Linked DNA regions of Pseudoxanthobacter soli DSM 19599. The protein of the gene in region 1 interacts with the protein of each later gene in a pairwise test. Links are inferred from orthologs where the notes say so. Each region holds a gene or a part of one and is shown on either strand. Other genes may lie near its edges.

The links. The genes of interacting proteins can lie anywhere in the genome.
Region 2: the proteins of leuS (region 1) and ligA interact in binary tests that used the Escherichia coli proteins (3 or more experiments, as listed by UniProt). The link is inferred for Pseudoxanthobacter soli DSM 19599 from one-to-one orthologs.

The regions. Positions count from the first base shown.
Region 1 is NZ_FRXO01000003.1:233,670-241,029, reverse strand. The notes cover bases 2,205-5,323. They hold leuS (leucine--tRNA ligase), read right to left. Parts: upstream 5,006-5,323; coding sequence 2,405-5,005; downstream 2,205-2,404. Other genes in these bases: lptE (LPS assembly lipoprotein LptE), read right to left, coding at 2,205-2,400. Also shown: dual-specificity RNA methyltransferase RlmN, read left to right, coding at 1-75; BUF17_RS08695 (hypothetical protein), read left to right, coding at 72-614; holA (DNA polymerase III subunit delta), read right to left, coding at 643-1,683; more of lptE, read right to left, coding at 1,732-2,204; BUF17_RS08675 (YggS family pyridoxal phosphate-dependent enzyme), read left to right, coding at 5,404-6,117; BUF17_RS08670 (NAD(P)H-dependent oxidoreductase), read right to left, coding at 6,122-7,360.
Region 2 is NZ_FRXO01000002.1:381,254-388,456, forward strand. Bases 2,007-4,968 are described here. They hold ligA (NAD-dependent DNA ligase LigA), read right to left. Parts: upstream 4,567-4,968; coding sequence 2,446-4,566; downstream 2,007-2,445. Other genes in these bases: BUF17_RS06150 (hypothetical protein), read right to left, coding at 2,007-2,228; BUF17_RS06160 (NahK/ErcS family hybrid sensor histidine kinase/response regulator), read right to left, coding at 4,678-4,968. Also shown: BUF17_RS06140 (alpha/beta hydrolase), read left to right, coding at 1-124; BUF17_RS06145 (AI-2E family transporter), read right to left, coding at 260-1,306; more of BUF17_RS06150, read right to left, coding at 1,584-2,006; more of BUF17_RS06160, read right to left, coding at 4,969-7,203. UniProt on the Escherichia coli protein: DNA ligase that catalyzes the formation of phosphodiester linkages between 5'-phosphoryl and 3'-hydroxyl groups in double-stranded DNA using NAD as a coenzyme and as the energy source for the reaction.

The DNA of each region.
Region 1 (7,360 bases):
AAGTCCGAGACCCAGCGGATGCGGGCGCGCGAGCGGATGGCGCTCGGCGCCATGGTGGCGGGCACCGGCGAGTGAACGACCTGCTGCAGCCGTTCTGGCACGTCACCCAGATCGTCGCGGGCTATATCCTGGCGGTGGTGGCGGCGGCGCTCGTGCTCGTCGGCGGCTTCCACGCCGCGCCGGTGGTCACCTACGGCCTGTCGCCCGAGGCGGGGACCGTCGCGGCGGCGGTGATCCTGTCCACCTTCATCGGCGGTTTCGCGTTCGTGCCGGCGCTGGTCGCGATCGCCATCGGCGAGGTCGCGCGCTGGCGCGGCCCGATCTACTGGGTGGTGGCGGGCGGCGCGATCGCGTTCATCGCGCGCGCCCTCGGCTACGCCCCGCGCTTCCCGGAACCACCCACCATCGAGGCCTCGGCCGGCGCCGCGCGGGATGCCCTGCTGCAGGCCGCGCTCGGCGCCGCCCGCCCGGTCGAACTCGCGCTTGCGGCCTTGCCCGGCGGCGGGCTCGGCAAGGGAGAGGCGGCGATCCTCGCCGCGGGCTTCGCCGGCGGGCTGGTCTACTGGCTGGTCGCCGGCCGCCGGGCTGGCGCGTGGTCGGCGGCGCGATCGTAAGGCTCGATCCGGTTCGATCTTAAGCCTCTCAGCGGGCTCTGCCCGCTGCCCGCGCGGCGGTCGCCAGCGCCAGCAGTGTCTCGGCAGCGATTTCGTAGCCGAGCGCCGGCTTAAGCCGAGACTGCACGACGGCATCCTCAATCCGCGTCGCCGCCGCCGCGAGGCGCGGCGAGGGCCACAGCGACAGCACCCGCGCCACCGTCGCCTTGCGCTTGAAGAACACCGGCGGAACCATGCGGTCGACGGCCTGGGCCGGCGGCGTGCCGGCATCGACCAAAAGCCGGCCGCGGGCGATGGTCTGAATCTGGCGCAGCGCCGCCGTCAGCAGGGCGGAGGGATGCGTGCCGGCGGCGCGAATGCGCCCCATCTCGCGGTCGAACGAAGCGACATCGCCGGTCAGCGCCGCGTCGATGGCATCGTCCAGCGCGAAGGCGCCGGTGTCGCCCACCACCGCCCTCACGTCCGAAAGCTCGATCCGGCCACGGCCATGGGCATAGAGGCAGAGCTTGGCGACTTCGGAGCGGGTGAGCCGCCGGTCTGAACCGAGCAGCAGGTGCAGGGCCTGGCGCGCGTCCTCGTCGACCGTCAGTCCGGCGGCCCGCGCCTCTTCCGAGATCACCTTGTCGAGATCGGCCGCCGCATCGGCATAGCAGGGCACGGCGAGCGCCGAGCGGTGGTCTTCCACGCGCTTGCGCAGTCCGGTGCCCTTCTTGAGATCGCCGGCCTCGATGACGATGACGGCATCGGCCGGCGGATCGTCGAGCAGCGGCTTCACCGCCGCCTCGATGGAGCGGCTGCCGGCATCGCGGACCCAGACGGTGCGCCGGCCGCCGAACAGCGCCAGCGTCCGCGCCTCGTCGTCGAGCCGCGCGGGGTCCGAGGCGACCTCGGAGCCGTCGAGCCTGACGGTCGAGAACGGGTCGTCCACGCCGCCGCTCGCCGCCGCCACCAGAGCGGCGGCACGCTCGGCCACGAGGCCCTGATCCGGGCCGTAGATCAGGATCACACCGGAAAGGCGCTTCGGATCGGCGATCAGCCGGTCGATGTCGTTGCCCTTCAGAGCGACCATGCGCTGCCTTCCGACCGTCACCGAGAGCATTTCAGATCGGAAAGCGCTCTAGCTTCCCTGGCGACCGGGCGCGAGGGCGCTGGACGGCACCGGCTCCACCGGCGTGGGCGCAACTGGCAGCGGCACCGGGGTCGCCCCCGCGCCGCCGGGATGGGTGGCGAAGAAGGCCGCGAGCCGGACGCGCAGATCGTTGGCGACCACCTTGGCCGCGCGGTCCTCGGCGTCCTGCTTGGCGCGCAGGTTGGCGAAGCGCTGGCTCGAATAATCGAACGAGGCATCCGCCGTGCTGACGCCGGTCAGAAGCGTCTGACGGTTGTCGTTGCGGTAGAGCTGGAAGTTCGCCGTCAGCGTCAGGATGTAGGAGGCCGGCACCTGGGACATCACCTGCACCGCGACCGAAGACTGGATCGTGGTGACGATGATGCGCAGGGTATAGACCGGCTTCGCCGGCTCGCCGCCGCCGGTGAACTGGTAGATCAGCTCGTTGCGCAGCACCTGGTCGAGCCGGGCGGTGGTGACGGGGATCGAGATCTTCCTGAGATCGTCCATCACGGTCACGCCGCCCGGGCCGGCGCCGATCTCGGCATAGAGCGGCCGCACCTGGCAGCCGCCGAGCGCGAGCGCGGCGCCGACGAGGCCGAGCAGCGCCGTGCGCCGGCTGACGCCGCCGGGAAGCGCGTCGGGACGGTCGGGATCGATCGGCCCGTCAGGGCCCATGGGGTCAGCCGACGACATTGACGATCCTTTGCGGAACCACGATCACCTTCTTGGCGGGCCGTCCTTCCAGATAGCGGGTGACGTCCTCGAGCGCCAGCACCGCCTTCTCGATCTCCGCCGCCGGCGCGTCGCGGTCGACGGCGATCTCGCCGCGGCGCTTGCCGTTCACCTGGATCGGCAGCACGACGGTGTTCTCCACGATCAGCGCCGGATCGAACACCGGCCACGGCTCCAGCGCGACCAGGCGGTCGTGCCCCAGCGCGTTCCAGCATTCCTCGGCGAGATGCGGCATCATCGGCGCGATCAGCCGCACGAGGATTTCCAGCCCCTCGCGCAGCGCCGCCCCGGTGCCGTCCGTCTGGGCGGCCTTGGCGAGCACGTTGACGAGTTCGTAGAGCCGCGCCACCGCGCGGTTGAAGGCGAGGCTCTCGATATCCGTCTCGACCGCCGCCAGGGTGCGGTGCGCCGCCTTGCGGATCTCCGCGCCCGCGGCGCCGGAGGCCGCCGGATCGGTGCCGGCCGGCGGCAGGTCCGCCGCGTTCTCGGTCACGAGCCGCCAGACGCGCTGCACGAAGCGGTGGGCGCCCTGCACGCCGTCCTCGGTCCAGATCACGTCGCGCTCGGGCGGGGAATCCGACAGGACGAACCAGCGTGCGGTGTCGGCGCCCCAGCTCGTGATGATGTCGGACGGGTCGACGACGTTCTTCTTCGACTTCGACATCTTCTCGATGGAGCCGATCTCGATCGGCACCCCGGTGGTGGCGTGCACCGCGCGGCGCCCGCCGTCCTCCTCGAGGATGATCACCTCCGAGGGCGAGATCCACATGCCCTCGGCGTCCTTGTAGGTCTCGTGGACCACCATGCCCTGGGTGAACAGGCCGGCGAACGGCTCGTCGATGCCGATGTGGCCGGTCCTGTGCATCGCGCGCACGAAGAAGCGCGAATAGAGCAGGTGCAGGATCGCGTGCTCGATGCCGCCGATATATTGGTCGACCGGCAGCCACGCATCGGCCGCCGCCGGGTCGGTCGGGGTATCGGCGTCGGGCGCGGTGAAGCGGACGAAGTACCAGGACGAATCGACGAAGGTGTCCATGGTGTCGGTTTCGCGCCGCGCCGGAGCGCTGCAGCACGGGCAGGCGACGTGCTTCCACGTCGGATGCCGGTCGAGCGGGTTGCCGGGGCTGTCGAATTCGACATCGTCCGGCAGCTTCACCGGCAGGTCCGCCTTCGGTACCGGCACGACGCCGCACGCCTCGCAGTGGATCACCGGGATCGGGCAGCCCCAGTAGCGCTGGCGCGAGATGCCCCAGTCGCGCAGGCGATAGTTCACCTGCCGCGCGCCCTGCGGCGCGCCGTCGAGCTCGGTCGCCTCCAGCCGGGCGGCCACGGCCTCCTTGGCTTCGGCGACCGTTAGGCCGTCGAGGAAGCCGGAATTGAACAGGCGGCCGTCGCCGACGAGCGCCTCGGTGCCGACCGTCACCTCCCCGGTTTCACCCTCGGCACGGACCACCGGCAGCACCGGCAGGCCGTATTTGCGGGCGAAGTCGAGGTCGCGCTGGTCGTGGGCCGGGCAGCCGAAGATGGCGCCGGTGCCGTACTCCATCAGGATGAAGTTCGCGACATAGACCGGCAGCGTCCGACCCGGGATGAACGGGTGGGCGACCTTGAGGCCGGTGTCCCAGCCCTTCTTCTCGGCGGTCTCGATGGCGGCGGTGCTGGTGCCCATCTTGCGGCACTCGGCCAGGAACTCGGCCAGCGCCGGGTCGTTCTCGGCCGCGGCCTTCGCCACCGGATGGTCGGCCGACAGCCCGAGGAAGCTCGCACCGAACAGCGTGTCCGGCCGGGTGGTGAAGACCTCGACGCTGCGCGAGCCGTCCGGCGCGGCGCCACCCTCGAAGGCGAAGCGCACGCGCAGGCCCTCGGAGCGGCCGATCCAGTTCTTCTGCATCAGCCGCACTTTCTCCGGCCAGCGGTCGAGCCGGTCGAGGGCGGTCAGCAGGTCCTCGGAGAAGTCGGTGATGCGCAGGAACCACTGGGTCAGCTCGCGCTGCTCGACGAGCGCGCCCGAGCGCCAGCCGCGGCCGTCGATCACCTGCTCGTTGGCGAGCACGGTCATGTCGACCGGATCCCAGTTCACCTTGGAGGTGCGGCGATAGGCGAGGTTCGCGTCCAGGAAGTCCAGGAACAGCGCCTGCTGGCGCTGATAATAGGCCACGTCGCAGGTCGCGAACTCACGCGACCAGTCGAGCGACAGCCCCATGGACTGGAGCTGGCCGCGCATGGTGGCGATGTTCTCGTAGGTCCACGCCTTCGGATGGACCTTGTTCTGCATCGCGGCGTTTTCGGCCGGCATGCCGAACGCATCCCAGCCCATCGGATGGAGCACGTTGAAGCCGCGGGCGCGCTTGTAGCGCGCCACCACGTCGCCCATGGTGTAGTTGCGCACGTGGCCCATGTGGATGCGCCCGGAAGGATACGGGAACATCTCCAGCACGTAATAGTGCGGCCGCGGGTCGCCGTTCTTCGTGTTGAAAACGGCCTGGTCGGCCCAAGCGGCCTGCCAGCGGCGTTCGGCTTCGCGGGCGTTGTAGCGCTCCGTCGTCATGTCGGCATCGGTCCGGGTCGGCGCGGAGGCCCGCCGGCGGGGGTGCCGGAACGGGATCGCGGGTGGCATCATCGGCGTGCGGCACCGCAAACCGGGAGGGCGGGCGGCGGCGCGTGGCGGAACCGCGGTCTGCGGGCCGGGTGGGCGGACGTCCACGGATGACATCCGGCCGCGCGGCTCGCGACCGCAACGATCAGGTCTGCAAGCGGCGGCCCGGGATGCGGACGCGCTTCGGCCAGGCGGAAGCCTGCCAAAGCGCCTTGCGGCCCGGAAGCATCTTGCATCGGAGGCGGACTGTCACCAGAAATCCCCCCGCGGGTCAACTCGCGCGCACTGTGCCGCGGCACGGCGCGCGCCCCATCGCGGCCGGACACCCCGCCCAGGAGCCTGAAACGACCATGACGGATCTCGAAAACGCCCCTTCCTTCGCCGGCGAAGCGGCGGCGCGGCTCGACGACATCCGCCGGCGCATCGCGCGCGCCGAACGCACGGCCGGGCGGCCGGAAGGGTCGGTGACGCTGATCGCGGTCTCCAAGACCTTCCCTGCCGAGGCTGTCGAGCCGCTGATCGCCGCCGGCCAGCGGGTTTACGGCGAGAACCGGGTGCAGGAGGCGAAAGCGAAGTTCCCGGCGCTGAAGGCGGCGCATCCGGACCTCGAACTTCACCTGATCGGACCGCTGCAATCCAACAAGGCCCGCGAGGCGGTGGCGCTGTTCGACGCGATCCATACCATCGACCGCGAGAAGATCGCGGCGGCCGTCGCCGAGGAGGCGGCGCGGGCGGGCCGGATGCCGCGGCTGTTCGTTCAGGTCAACACCGGCGAGGAGCCGCAGAAGGCCGGCATCGCCCCCCGTGAGGCGGTCGCCTTCGTCGCCCGCTGCCGCGAGACGTTCGGCCTCGCCATCGCCGGGCTGATGGCGATCCCCCCGGCCGACGAACCGCCGGGGCCGCATTTCGCGCTGCTGCGCAAGCTTTCGGAGGAAGCCGGCGCGCCGCTTCTTTCCATCGGCATGTCGGCCGATTTCGAGACGGCCATCAACTTTGGCGCCACCCATGTGCGCGTCGGCAGCGCGCTGTTCGGCGGGCGGTCCTATCCGCCCGCCGGGGCCTGATGCCTCAGGCCATCAGCCCTTCCACGAACTGGGCGTCCTGCTGGTCGAGCCGGCGGCGGATGCGGGTCACGGCGAGGTCCTCGTCCACGGCGCAGTTGTCGTAGGTGAGCCGTTCGCCGGCCTTGACCGGCTTCAGCACCTTCGCCCGCTCGGCGAGGCCGATCGGCACCGCGTTGGCCTCGCGCGCGTCGGACCACGTCATGGAGAAGCCGCGATAGTCGATCTCGCCGATCTTGCCGAGCGTTTCGCCGGGCGCGAGGTCGCGCTTCGCCAGCGCGGCGCATTCGGCCACCGGGCGGTCGAGCGGCTCCATGTCCGGCCGGCGGTGGATCACGGCGCGGACGGCCGAGAGCGGCGTCTCCAGGCTCGTCAGGTGATAGGGCCGGAAGATCGAGAAGCACGGGCCGGGGCCGACCTTGAGGTCGATCATCCGCTCCAGCACGCGGGGATGGCGCGGCTTGACGATGCAGAACACGCCCGGCGCCACGCCCTTGCCGATGGTGTAGTCGACCACGCCCGAGCGCGACAGCACGCCGCCGTCCTCGCGGGTGCATAGCACCTGGGCGAGTTCTTCCCGCGTGGCCGCCGGGCCGTGCATGCCCGGAACGTCCGGCACGAGGCCCGTGGCGTTGGCGATCGCCACCATCTCCACCATGGTCTTGGTGCCGTCGACGAACTCCACCAGCATCCGCGCGTTCATGTTGCGGCGGGCGGCCTCCTCGGCGTAGTCGGCCGGAACGGCGGCGAAGTTCAGCGGGTTGTTCTTGCCCTTGCCGGCGGCGACGATCTCGAAGCCGAGGGACTGGGCGAACGCGATCACCTCGAGCGCGGCGGCCGGTTCGTCGCCGGCGGCGCCGGTATAGACCACGCCCGCCTTGCGGGCTTCCGCCTTCAGGAAGCGGCCGATGGTGATGTCGGCCTCGACGTTCAGCATCACGACGTGCTTGCCGTGGGCCATGGCGGCGAGCGCCACCTCTGTGCCGGCATTGGGGTTGCCGGTCGCGTCGATCACGACATCGATGCGGCCCGATTCGCACATCGCCCGATAGTCGCCGGTGATGGCGATGGCGCCCGCCTCGATCGCCCGGTCGACGGCGGCGGCGGTGTCGGCGGAAACGGCCGCCGCGCGGTCGTGGCCGGCCATCAGCACGGCATCGACGGCGTTCTGCGGCATCCGCTCGCAGATCGCGCCGATGCGCACGCCGGTCATCAGCGCCACCTGAACCACGATGTCGGTGCCCAT
Region 2 (7,203 bases), on another replicon or contig:
GGTGGTCGGCATGGACTTCATCATGCGGATGCAGTCGAACCCGTTCTTCCCGTACATGGCGGAGCGGATCGCGGCGGATCTGCCGCCGCCCGAGGCTCCCGCGTCCGCAGCCAGCCCGGACTAGAGCGCTTTCCGATCTGATGGAATCATCAGACCGACAAGAAATCGCTCCAGATTCAAAAGCTTGAGCATATCCTTGTCGTTCAGATCGATCCGATCTGAACGGGATATGCTCTAAGATCGGCCACGCCCGAAAGGATCACGCCGCATCCGGCCTCGTGTCTTCACGCGGTTGGCCGGAGAGCAGGTCCGCGACCCAGCGCAGCGACGGCGCGTGAGCGCACAGCGTGAGCGCGGCGATGAGGAACGGCACGGCCAGCAGGATGCCGGCAATGCCCCAGAGGAAGCCCCAGAGGAAGATTGCAAGCAGCACCATCACGGGCGAGATCGCCAGCGCCTTGCCGGCGATGCGCGGCTCCAGATAGCTGCCCGAGACGAACTGGATGACGTTGAGGCTGAGGAACACGAACAGCGCCATCCGCCAGGATTCGAGCTGGATCAGCGCGAACAGCGTGGGCAGCAAGGTGGCGACGAACGGGCCGATGAACGGGATGTAGTTCATCGCGAACGCAATCACCCCCCATGCGAGCGCAAGTTCCAGCCCGGAGGCGAGCGTGAACGCCCAGACGACGGCGCCGGTGGCGAGGCTGACGACGGAACGCACGAGCATGTGCGTCTGCATCTTGCCGGCCATGTCGGCCCCTGCTTCGATGAGGAAACGGCCGGCATCGTACCGGCGCAAGGCGGCGAGCTGGCTGCGGAAGACACCGACTTCGAGAAGCCCGAGGATCATGAAAAGGAACATGACCACGAGGAAGCTGCTGAGGCTCTGGAGCAGCCCGGAGACTTCCTGAAACACTCTGAGCAGCCAGCGGACGTCGAAATTCTCAGTGATCAGGCCGGCCATCACGAAGCCATGCGCCTCGAACCACGCGTCGGCCTGGGCATAGAGCGCCTGGAAACGACCGATATTGGCAAGAAGCCACGCGCCGACGCGGCGGAAGCTCCAGACCACCAGGCTCAGCATCGCTCCGACGACCGCGAGCGAGACAAGGACGGTCACGACCGCCGCGAACCCCGTCGACATCCAACGCTGCAGCCGGCGCTGCACCGGCCAGACCACGGCGACGAGATAGAACGCGAACGCGACCGGAGCGAGGAACGACCGGGTGAGAAACAGGCAGGCGCCGATCATGATGGCGGCGATGATGCCGATCATCACCTTGGTCGAGACATCCGTCGACATGCGCCCTCCCCGGCAGGGTCCGTCTCACGAGACCCCGCTCGGGTCCCTAACCGGCACGACGGCAGCGCAGGGGCGGCACGCCCGCCCGAATCGCCCCTGCCCCGAGACCTCTCGGACGACCATGCGGCATCGCTGAGCCAATCGTAAGCGCCTGCATGCCGCACGCCTGCGAACGCGCGCGAATTCAGGCCGACGCGGGGCCTGCGCGGACGACGGGCACGGACGCCCACTGCTTATGTCGGCGGGGAAGCCTGGAGGTCATGACAGGCCGCCGATCTCAGCCGTCGGCGGACAGGAGCGAGGAGAGCGACCAGGGCGCGACGTCCGAGATGCGCTCGATATCGTCCACCCGCCACTTGCCGTCGGTCTTGATCATGATGAAGACGATCTCGCTCGGCATGCCGTTGACGCTGAAGGTGGCGGACGACATCGCCGTGCCGCCGACCTCGACCGGCTGACTCAGGGCGAAGTTCGACAGGTCGTCGTCGAAGCCGTCGATGACCGGATCGAAGCCGAGCCGGCCCAGCACGCCGCCCTCGGCGGCTCCGCCGCGGTCGAGAGCCTCGATCAGCTTCAGAAGCCGTGGTGTGAAATAGGCCTTCCGACGGCTCGCATCGAAAGCGGAAACGGCCGGACTATCCGGCGAGCCGTCGAGATAGGGTTCGTAGATGGCTGCGAGCAGGTCGCCAGGCGTGTCGTTGACATAGTCGGCCGGGGCCTTCGCCGGCTTTGGGGCTGCCGGGTTCGCCGGAGCCGGGGCGGCAGCGGGCGGCGTCGCGGCAGGGGCCGGTGCGCCGGACGCCGGCGCGGGGGCGGCATCCCCGGCAAGAGCTGCAAACGGCGTTGTGCCGGCGAGCGCGGCGGCCAGCAGCAGGACACCGACGCCGGGCAGGCGGCGAACGTTGCGATGTGAGAGCGTCATATGTTCCATTCCGAACCAGTCCCCTACCCCGGAAGCCGCCGGTGCGAGCGCGGCGCCGCCGCCGATCGGAGGCGCCCGAACGTTCCGCCGCGAACTCTGCCACGCCAATCCGGGCAACGGCATGGCGCCGATGCAGCCTGACATCAGCAGTAAGGCCGCAGGGCGCCCTTTCAAGCCGGACCGGCGAAGCGCGCCGTCCCGCGCCGCAGCCGGCCGATCAGCCCCTCTCGGCCATTGCGACCCAGCTGTCCTCGTCGATCACCTCGATGCCGAGTTCGGCGGCTTTCTTCAGCTTCGAACCCGCGCCCGGACCGGCGACCACCAGATCCGTCTTCGCCGAAACCGAGCCAGCGACCTTCGCCCCCATCGCCTCAGCGCGGGCCTTGGCCTCATCACGGGTCATGCGCTCCAGCGAGCCGGTGAACACCACGGTCTTTCCCGCGATTGGCGAATCGCCCACCGCGCGTGCTTCGGCCGCCTCGGGCTCGATCTGCGCCAGCAATGCCGCCAGCGCCTCGCGATTGTGGGCCTCGGCGAAGAAATCCACCACTGCCTGCGCGACCACCTCGCCAATGCCGTCGATGGTGTTGAGGTCCGCCCAGGCTTCCGAACCGTGGTCGGCCGCAGCCTCCATAGCGCTCTGGAACGCCGCCCAGGTGCCGTAGGCGCCGGCCAGCAGCTTCGCCGTGCTCTCGCCGACATGGCGAATGCCGAGAGCGAAGATCAGACGGTGGAGCGCGATCCTCCGGCGCGCCTCGATGGCCGCGAACAGGTTGCGGACCGAGGTCGGCCCGAAACCTTCGCGATCCTTGAGCTTCTTCAGCGAGACCGCATCGCGCGCCTCCAGCGTGAAGATGTCGGCCGGGCCGTTGATGAGGCCGTCGCGATGGAACGCCTCGATCTGCTTGTCGCCGAGGCCTTCGATATCGAAGGCATGCCGGGAGGCGAAGTGCTTCAGCCGCTCGACCGTCTGCGCCGCGCAGATCAGACCGCCGGTGCAGCGGCGCACCACGTCCTCGCGGCCGGTGCGTGGGTTGACCTCTCGCACCGCGTGGCTGCCGCACACCGGACACGTCGTCGGGAAGACGAACGGCACCGCGTCGGCCGGTCGCTTGTCGAGCACCGGCTGCACGATCTGCGGGATGACGTCGCCGGCGCGCTGAACCACCACCGTGTCGCCGACCCTCACATCCTTGCGGCGGATCTCATCCTCATTGTGCAGCGTGGCGTTGGAGACGACGACGCCGCCCACGGTCACCGGCCTGAGCTTGGCAACGGGCGTGAGCGCGCCGGTGCGGCCGACCTGGATTTCGATGCCTTCGAGCACGGTCGTCGCCTGCTCGGCGGGGAACTTGTGGGCGATGGCCCAGCGCGGGCTGCGGGACACGAAGCCGAGCCGCGCCTGAAGATCGAGACGGTCGACCTTGTAGACCACGCCGTCGATGTCATAGCCGAGGTTGGCGCGGTTCTCCTCAATCTCATGGTAGACGGCGAGGAGTTCGGCGACGGTCGAGCATCGCCGCATCCGCGGATTGACCTGGAAGCCCCACGCGCCGAAACGCTGCACCATGGCGAACTGGGTCGTCTCCGGCACCCGGCTCATCTCGCCCCAGGCATAGGCAAAGAACTTCAGGGGCCGCGAAGCCGTGATCGCCGGATCGAGCTGGCGCAGGGACCCGGCGGCGGCGTTGCGCGGATTGGCGAACACCTTGCCGCCGGCTCCGGCCATGCGCGCGTTCAGTGCCGCGAAAGCGGCATGGGCCATGTAGACCTCGCCGCGGACTTCCACGATGTCCGGCGCATCCTCCGGCAGGGTGTCCGGAATGTCGTCGATGGTGCGGGCATTGGCGGTGACGTTCTCGCCCGTGGTGCCGTCGCCGCGCGTCGCGGCGATCTCCAGCCTGCGATTCACGTAAGTCAGCGACAGCGAAAGCCCGTCGATCTTGGGTTCGGCGGTGACGATGAGTTCGTCCTCGGGCGCGAGCCTCAGGAAGCGACGCACGCGAGCCTCGAAATCGACCACGTCCTCATCGGCGAATGCATTGTCGAGCGACAGCATCGGGATGCGGTGCCGGACCTGGCCGAATTCCACCGCCGGCTCGGCACCGACCGTACGGCTCGGGCTTTCAGGCGTCGCGAGCGCCGGGAAGCGTCGTTCCAGCGCCAGCAGGCGCAGCCGAAGCGCGTCGTATTCCGCGTCGGAGACGGTCGGCGCGTCCTCGCGATAATAGGCGCGGTCGTGGCCGCGGATTTCCTCCGCCAGCGCGGCATGCTCGCGGCCGGCCTCGGCTTCGCTCAGCGCCTCGACGGCAGGCAGCGCGGAAGGGGTCGACGGCATGGATGTCTCTCGCATTCGGCAGTGATCTGATCAGGGCGAATTAGCACGGAAGCGTGCCGCACGCATCCGCCGCACCAGGACAGTGACCGGTACCGGTGGGCAAGCTCGGGTTCATTCCGCGGCGGTGGCGAGCCGGCCACGGCGCGCGAGCACGGCCCTGAGCGGCGCCGGCTTCACCGGCTTGTTGATGATGGCGATGCCGAGCGCCTGTGCCCGCGCCCGCAGGTCGGCCGAACGGTCTGCCGTCACCAGGACCGCACCCAGCGCCGCGCCCCAGCGGGCCCGCAGCGCCGCGATGACGTCGATCCCGTTGGCCTCTCCGAGATGGAAGTCGACCAGCATGACCTCCGGGACGAAGCCGCGCACGTCGGCCTCGGCGATCGCGGCCTCGAGACCGGACACCGCCAGCACCCGGTGGCCCCACCCGGTGAGGAGGGATGTCATGCCGTCGAGAATATCAGGCTCATTGTCGATGCAGAGAATATCGAGGCCCCGCGAGGCAGCCGGAAGAGCGGCCGGCGGCGCCGCAGGCAGCGCCGGGGCTGGCGTCGGCGCGGATGGCAGTTCCACCGCGAACCGGGAGCCCTTTCCGGTCCGGGACCATACCCTGATCGGCAGGTCGAGCATCCGGCCGATGCGCTCCACGATCGAGAGGCCGAGACCGAGGCCGTGAACCGTGCGGCCGGCGGCCTGGCCGGTATCGAGGCGGCGGAATTCCTTGAAAACCTCGTCCAGCTTCGACCCGGGAATGCCGATGCCGGTGTCGACCACCTCGATCGCGACCCGGCCGTGCCGGCGCCGGCACCCGACCACGACGCCTCCGCGCTCGGTGTATTTGATGGCGTTGGAGACGAAGTTCTGGAGAAGCCGGCGCACCAGCCGCCGGTCGGACCGCACCGAGAGCGAGGTCGGCACAATGACGAGCCTGAGCCCCCGGGCACGGGCGATCGGCTCGAACTCCACACGCAGGGTCGAGAAGATGTCTTCCAGCCGGAAGGCGGTGATCTCCGGCTTCAGCGCACCGGCATCGAGCTGCGAGATGTCGAGAAGCGCGCCGATGATCTCCTCGACCGATTCCAGTGACGCCTCGATCTTCTCCACGAGGGGCGCCTGCTCCGAGGTGCGAAGCCGTTCGACCAGCGTGGAGACATAGAGCCGGGCGGCGTTGAGCGGCTGGAGGATGTCGTGACCGGCGGCGGCGAGGAAGCGCGTCTTGCCGATATTGGCCTCGTCCGCCGCCGCCTTGGCGCGGGTCAATTCACGGTTGAGGCGCTCCAGTTCGGCGGTGCGCTCGCGAACCCGGCGCTCCAGCGTCTCGTTGGCGCGCGCCAGGGCTTCCGCGGCGAGCACGCGGTCGGTCATGTCGGCGAGCAGCAGCACCACGCCGCCGTCCGGCATCGGGCTCGAATGGATCTCGACGATGCGGCCGACAGAGGCGAGCCGGCGTTCGAGCGTGGTGCCGGCGCCGGACAGGAGATCGGCCAGCCGCGTCTCGATGATGGCCTCCGCGCTGCGCTGGGCCGGATCGCTGGACTGGAGATCGCCGCGCTCGGCGATCTGGTGAAGGATCGCCCGCAGCGACGTGCGCACCTCCACGATCTCGGGCGGGATGTCGAGGAGCCGATGGAACTGGCGGTTCCAGCATGACAGCCGCAGTTCGCTGTCGAACACCGCGATGCCCTCGTGGACCTGCTCCAGCGCGGTCTGCAGCAGGTCGCGATTGTGCCGGATGGCGGCGGTCGCGTCGTCGAGCAGCTTGTAGGCGCGCTTGGCGGCGGGATCGCGCTGCCGGATCAGCGAGGACAGCACCAGCCGCGACGAGGCGGAGCCGACCGCGCTCGCCAGCAGCCGCTCGGAGAACCGCAGCAGTTCGGCATCGGCCGCTGCTTTCGGCTGCAGCAGGATGCCCCGCCCGCGCTCGTGGCCCTCGAACGCAGCGTCGGTACGGGCCTCGCCGAGATAGCGCGCGATGGTGGCCTTGAGGTCGCTGACGGTGACCGCGGTCCGCCACAGCCGCAGATTCGGCACGGGGCCGAGATCGCTGGGCACGAACTGGGAGGCCTGCAGCCGCTCGCTCAACTCCGGCGGGCGCATCAGCGACACCGCGATATAGGCGGCGAGGTTGACCGCGAGACTCCAGAACACACCGTGGATGAACGGATCGAAGGTGAACGAGAACAGCGCCTGCGGCCGAAGCAGCCAGATGCCGAGCGGACCATCGGTGATGAGGCTCTCCGGCAGCAGGCCCGTGGCGACGAAGTTCGGCAACAGCAGCGTGTAGGTCCAAAGCGCGAAGCCCGACACCATGCCGGCGATGGCGCCGCGCGCGGTCGCCCGCCGCCACACCATGCCGCCGAAGAAGGCCGGTGCGATCTGGGCGACAGCGGCGAACGCGAGCAGCCCGATCTGCGCGAGCGCCGCAGCACCGCCGACCGCCCGATAATAGCCGTAGGCGAGCATGATCACCGCGACGATGGCCGCGCGGCGGACGAGAAGAAGCCGGCGCCCCATGTCCGCGCCGCTGCCGCCCGTGCCGCCTGCCGCTGGCGACACCCCGAACCTCCGCTCGCGACGGCTCAACATCAGCGGGAAGATGAGGTCGTTGGAAATCATGATCGAGAGGGCGACGGATTCGAC